2 regions of the Roseivirga sp. YIW32 genome follow, and region 2 is predicted to be linked to the other one. Evidence: riboswitches for the same ligand, from Rfam matches in the RefSeq annotation. Region 2 holds a riboswitch; the other holds the start of a gene.

Region 1 (3,418 bases), on a different contig from region 2:
ATTCACTACCCCTTTTCCTTGAATACACTTCAATCCGGCCTCAATGATCTCCCATTTCGAGGAATCGATCATAATCGGAATCCGCGCAATGTCTGGTTCCGCCGCAATGAGGTTAAGAAACTTCACCATGGCTTCTTTGCCATCGAGCATCCCTTCGTCCATGTTGACGTCAAGAATTTGCGCACCGCCTTCAACTTGATTGCGAGCCACCTCTAAGGCCTCTTCATACTGTTCCTCTTTGATCAATCGAGCAAAACGCTTCGAACCGGTCACATTGGTTCGCTCTCCCACATTGACAAATGGAATCTCAGGTGTCACAATTAATGGCTCCAATCCGGAAAGCCTTAGTCTAACCTCCTGCTTACTCATTGATTACCTCCTCTTGATTAATTTTTCTTGGATTGATCTTAGCTGCTGCTTCGGCGATCTTCTTGATGTGTTCGGGTGTCGTTCCACAGCAGCCACCTACAATATTCAAGAACCCATCATTTAAAAAACTCTCGATTTGGGTGGCCATTTCTTCTGGTGTTTGATCGTATTCGCCAAACTCATTAGGCAAGCCTGCATTGGGGTGAGCACTGGTGTAGAAAGGTGCTTTTTCCGCAAGCGTTTTTAAATAAGGTCTTAATTGCTCGGCTCCCAATGCACAATTCAATCCAATAGACATAATGGGCATGTGTGAAACAGATATCAAGAAGGCTTCCGTGGTTTGACCGGAAAGGGTTCTCCCGCTCGCGTCGGTAATTGTTCCTGAAACCATGATTGGCATCCTTAACTGTTTTTCATCGAAGGCCAATTCGATCGCAAACAAGGCTGCCTTTGCATTCAAGGTATCAAAAACGGTTTCAACTAATAAAAGGTCTACGCCACCTTCGATCAAGGCAATGGTTTGCTGTTTGTAGGCTTCAACTAAATCGTCAAAGGTAACTGCGCGATAGCCTGGGTCGTTCACATCAGGAGAAAGTGAGGCTGTTCTATTGGTAGGCCCCATTGAACCTGCTACGAACCGAGGTTTCTCAGGTTCTATTTCCGTAAACGCGATAGCGACTTCTTTGGCTATTCTGGCCGACTCAAAATTGATGTCATAAACCGCCTTTTGGAGATCATAATCCGCCTGAGCGATCGTCGTACCACTAAACGTGTTGGTTTCTACAATATCAGCGCCCGCAGCAAAGTATTGCTCATGAATATCTTTGATAATATCTGGACGAGTAATCGACAACAGATCGTTATTGCCTTTCAGGGGCTTGTGATGGTCCTGAAACCTATCTCCCCTGAAGTCCTCTTCTTCCAGTGTATGTCGTTGAATCATGGTGCCCATGGCCCCATCAAGAACAAGCACTCGTTCTTTTAGTAAATCTTCTATGTTAACTGCCATATGATCAATCTATGGCCTATCGAGAAAGTGGAAAGGGTTTCATTCTCATCTTTTCTCCGATAGCTCGGAGCTAGGAATTAGCACCTGGTCCCACCCAGGTTGCTAAGGCATCTAAGGGCCTAGTCCCTCCGCCTTTCTTGATAAGCAGTGCAAAGATGTGCATAAATGAATTAAAGTCTTAATCCAACGGTAAATTTTTAACATCGCGACACACCAAGTAACATTGCTTAAGACCTTATTAAAGACTAAATTCCATCGATTTGATATTAGCAGCAATAGACATCGGCTCAAATGCCATTCGCTTTCTCGTTTACCGTGTGGTGAGTTATCAAGGCATTGACCGCTTCAAGAAGGTAGAATATGTCAGGTTCCCCCTACGCTTGGGACATGATGTATTTACTGAAGGGAAAATCAAGGTAAAGAACAAGAAGAAGTTCTATCGCTTAATGAACGCCTTTAAACTCCTCATTGACCTATATGAAGTAGATGCCTATTATGCCTGTGCTACCTCTGCCCTTCGGGAAAGCGAAAACGGTCGAAGTATCATTAAAGAAGTACATCAATTATACGACCTAAAGATCCATTTGATCAGTGGTGAGGAGGAAGCTCGACTCATCAATTCTGTGGTGATTGGTCAATTGGACGTTGGCCAATTCTTACATATCGATGTTGGAGGCGGAAGTACTGAGCTCAATATTATTCAAGACGGCAAAGTCAACCATTCCACCTCCTATAAGCTTGGCTCAGTTAGAGGACTAGAGCTTAAAAATTCAGGTGAAAAACTCAGAGATATGTTTGAATGGATTCAAAAGCATATTGATCAGAGTAGCCCCATAAAAGCGGTAGGTACAGGCGGAAATATTGCCAAGCTTTATGAGTTATCTACTGATGCCGGACAACGCGTTCTCTCATTAGAGCAGCTTTACAAAACCCAACAGATGATCGATCGATTAAGCATCGATGAACGTATTTATCAGCTTGACCTGAATCCTGATCGTGCCGATGTCATCGTGCCTGCGGCTAAATTATATGCCCATGCCATGGAGTCGGCGAACGCCGCAGAAATTACCGTTCCAGACGTAGGACTCAAAGATGGCATCATCCACATGCTTTACCAAAAGCAAAGACCCCAAAGCAAGCTCATCTTAGGGAAATAAAAAAGGGGCAAAAGCCCCTTCTAAAATTGTAACCCGTAGGTCTTAAATATCCACTTTGGCGTACTTGGCATTACGCTCAATGAATTCTCTTCTTGGAGCTACCTCATCACCCATCAGCATAGAGAACAAATGATCTGCCTCAGCAGCTGATTCTACACTGACTCTTTTCATACTTCTCGATTCTGGATTCATGGTCGTTTCCCAAAGTTGTTCGGGATTCATTTCTCCAAGTCCTTTATAGCGCTGAATATTCACTGAATCTTCCTTGCCATCTTTGGCCATTTCTTGAATAAGCTGAGCACGCTGGGTCTCGTTCCAGCAATAGCGTTGATCCTTTCCTTTCTTTAATAAATAAAGTGGTGGCTGAGCGATGTACAAATATCCTTGATCGATCAGCGGTCTCATATAACGGAAGAAGAAGGTCAGAATCAAAGTACGGATGTGACTTCCGTCAACGTCCGCATCTGTCATGATCACGATCTTGTGATAACGCAACTTCGTCATGTTGAGGGCTTTGTCATCGTCCTCCGTACCAAAGGTCACACCCAAGGCGGTGATCATGTTCTTGATCTCATCATTATCATAGATCTTATGCTCTTGCGCCTTCTCTACGTTCAAGATTTTCCCTCTTAACGGAAGGATTGCTTGGAAATTCCGATCCCTTCCCTGTTTAGCGGATCCTCCTGCCGAATCACCCTCTACGAGATAGAGTTCACATTCCATCGGATCTTTAGAGGAGCAATCGGCTAGTTTACCGGGAAGACCGGTTCCTGACAGCACATTCTTTCTTTGCACCATTTCGCGCGCTTTGCGAGCGGCATGACGTGCCTGGGCAGCGAGGATAACCTTCTGTACGATCTGCTTGGCATTTTTCGGATTCTCT
Region 2 (3,418 bases):
GCTAATCCCCCAAGAACTCCACCCACAGGACAGCCCATTATTGCTGCTTCCCTAGAAACCGGTAAAGTTGCCACTCCTCCTGAAATCTGAAAAGCTAACCCTCCAACACCTACACAACCACTAACCGTTCCCGTCTGTGCCTGAAACAACCCCTACAGCACATTTAGCCCACTTTTTTAGTTTAGACCAACCCCATTCTTCAATTTCAGATTTCTGGTAGTATATACCAGAATGACTAGATCCCTGGTGATTTGAAAATTCAAGTAAGTCAGCGTTTTGAATAATGAACCGCGTATAAATCAATTCTAAATGAGTTGTAAGAATTAATACACTTAATTCCTCTGAATTCAATCCTTCCTTAGTTCGGTCAACATAATGATAAATTAATTGCTCCATCTCAGCATAAGAATTTGCTGATACTATGATATCTTCTAAATCAAGCTCAGTTCGTTCGATAAACTGACTTAATTCTGGGGTCAATTCTGAATTTGAAGTACTACTTGAGATCAACAAATTATTATCCCCTATATCAATTGTCTCCGTCAGAAACTCATCAAAGGATTGCATGATAGCTTCTAGATCGTTTAAATACATACCTTTAGATCTTAAATCATTTGCAGCGAAGTCTAATCCTTCCTCTACCAGTTGAAAAAAATCATATTGTTCCTGAACTAAAGGCAGTTCATCTGGCTCTTGACAACTCCAAATTCCTAGAACTAGAATTACCGGTAATATGTGTGTTTTCATATTTGATTTTAATACTATTATAAATATTAATCAATGATTTTTTATAATTTTTTAAGTATATATATTGATAGTCTTATGCAGCTCAGAGAAGAGTTTTTATCACAAGAACTATAACTTATCAAATATTAGTCTTGAATTGTATTTATTCAGCCTTTGATGTTCCTGACAACTCTAACGTAAAAAATATTAACAACTTCAATTTGAATCATCGATTCAACCCGCTACGTTTGTAGCATCAAGTCATTCTTATTCCTTCTTCGGAATTTGAAGCGATTTATAAAGAAGCGTGGAGAGACAGGCTCTTTGAAGCGCTAGCAACCCATCCCGATCCATCGGGAAACGGTGCTAAATCCTGATCCCTAATGGGTGTCGAGTGGCATTCGGGAGAATATAAATTGATTATCATGAGAATCATTTTACACATTTCGTCAGATCATTTTTCAGCTAGCTGTTGCTAAGCCGTTGATCCTTTGTTGCTAAACAACTTGAGAAGTTGTCCAAGCACACCCTTTTTCTTTTTTTCATCAAACGATCTTAACATGCTTAGAACGAATGCATTCGTTGCTGATGCCCACTTTCAGGCAACAGGCGACAGATTAACGTATTACTTCCATAACCAACCCTTTGAATTAGAGTCTGGTGGCTGCCTACCGGAAATTCGGATTGGCTACCAAACCTTTGGTGAATTAAATGCCACCAGAGACAATGTGGTCTGGGTATTTCATGCCCTCACAGCCAATAGTAACCCTTTGGAATGGTGGCCAGGACTCATCGGAAACCATGACCTCATCAATCCCTCGGAACACTTTATCGTTTGTGCCAACATCATTGGTTCATGCTATGGGTCAACCGGACCACTTGATTTTAATCCGGAGACGGGAGAACGCTACCTGAATGACTTTCCATTATTGACCATTCGCGACATGGTCAAGACCCATCAGCTGTTGCAGTCGCATTTACAAATTGAGAGCATTTACCTCGGCATCGGCGGCTCCATGGGCGGACAACAGCTGATGGAATGGGCGATCGCTGAACCCCAACTCTTTCAGCGGCTGGCAATTGTGGCCTGTGGAGCAAAAAGCTCAAGTTGGGGCATAGGCATTCGAGCCGCGCAACGGATGGCGATTGAAGCCGACCCTTCCTTTTACTCTTCCTCCCCTAAGGGCGGCTGGAAAGGATTAGAGGCGGCACGCGCCATGGCGATGGTGACCTATCGATCGAAAACCTGCTTTGATGCTTCTCAAGTCGATGAGCCTAACCGCTTAGATCAATACAAAGCGGAAAGCTACCAACGCTACCAAGGAGAAAAATTAAACAAACGCTTTGATGCACGAACCTATTACACGCTCAATAAGGCCATGGACACCCACGATGTTGGGCGCAACCGAGGCGGCATTGAACAAGCACTTCGGCGCATTCAGGCAAACACCTTGGTTTTAGCGATTGAAAGCGATCTGCTTTTTAACAAGGAAGAAGTACACGCTTTAGCCGAGATGATCTCCAATGCCAACTATCAACTCATCCCCTCTGACTATGGCCACGATGGTTTTTTAATTGAAACCACCACCATTAGCCATCATTTACAACAATTTCTAACACAAGAAACGATATGAAATCACTCACTATAGGACTTTTCGGTTTTGGCTGTGTCGGTCAAGGCCTATATGAAACCATTACCAATTCAACCAATTTCTCAGGAGAGATCAAACAAATCTGCATCAAGCACCCTGAGAAAAATCGGAGCTTACCCCAACATCTGTTCACCACAGACCCGAGCGACTTGATCAAAGACCCAGAAATTGACATCATTGTCGAATTGATCGATGATGCTACCGTAGCGAAAGAGCTTGTCATTCAAGCATTGCGAAACGGAAAATCTGTCGTTTCGGCTAACAAAAAAATGATCGCCAATCATCTTGAAGAGCTCGTCAAGGTGCAAGAGGAGACCGGAAAGGCCCTTTTATATGAGGGCGCCGCATGCGGGAGTATTCCCATCATTCGCACCCTGGAAGAGTACTTTGGTCATGAACCCCTAAATGCCCTCCAGGGTATTGTGAACGGTTCGACCAATTACATTCTCACGCAAGTCTTCACGCAGCACCTACCCTATGGTCTTGCTTTGGAAAAAGCACAAGCCTTGGGATTTGCAGAATCTGATCCTCGACTTGATGTACAGGGTGAAGACGCAAAATACAAACTGGTGATTTTACTGGCCCATGCCTTTGGCCTCTTTGTTCATCCTGAGGACATTTTAACGCTAGGCATCGACCGAATCTCAGCCTATGACCTCGACTATGCACGGGCCAATGATTTGGAAATCAAATTATTTGCCACAGCCAGAAAAGTAGGCAACAAAGTCTTTGCGTTCGTTTTGCCTCAATTTGTTCATCAATCGCACAGTCTCCTTAACGTCAGAGACGAATTCAATGCCCTTAGCTTAATCGGTGAGTTTTGTGATGAACAGCGCTTTATCGGTAAAGGAGCAGGTAGTTTGCCAACCGGAGCTGCCGTCTTATCCGACGTGTCGGCCTTGAGTTATGATTATCAGTACGAATACAAAAAAAGACGCAGTCTGCCAGTCGAACAATTCTCAAACGAATCCTTGGTCGAAGCCTATGTCCGTTTCAATAATCCAAAAGCGATCGATCTTCATCTATTTGAAAGCATATCG

Evidence for each region. Region 2 has a riboswitch for S-adenosylmethionine ahead of AC2D6U_RS10045 (homoserine O-acetyltransferase family protein). Riboswitches for the same ligand answer to the same signal wherever they lie in the genome.
Region 1: another riboswitch for S-adenosylmethionine. It lies ahead of AC2D6U_RS05810 (homocysteine S-methyltransferase family protein); the one in region 2 lies ahead of AC2D6U_RS10045 (homoserine O-acetyltransferase family protein).

Annotation. Positions count from the first base shown of each region.
Region 1 is NZ_JBXVVG010000001.1:1,199,292-1,202,709, forward strand. It holds gene metH (methionine synthase) at 1-369, opposite strand, end outside; gene AC2D6U_RS05810 (homocysteine S-methyltransferase family protein) at 362-1,378, opposite strand; SAM riboswitch class I at 1,421-1,525, opposite strand; gene AC2D6U_RS05815 (Ppx/GppA phosphatase family protein) at 1,639-2,535, shown strand; gene gyrB (DNA topoisomerase (ATP-hydrolyzing) subunit B) at 2,578-3,418, opposite strand, start outside.
Region 2 is NZ_JBXVVG010000002.1:284,941-288,358, forward strand. It holds gene AC2D6U_RS10040 (hypothetical protein) at 121-747, opposite strand; SAM riboswitch class I at 1,019-1,144, shown strand; gene AC2D6U_RS10045 (homoserine O-acetyltransferase family protein) at 1,287-2,360, shown strand; gene AC2D6U_RS10050 (homoserine dehydrogenase) at 2,357-3,418, shown strand, end outside.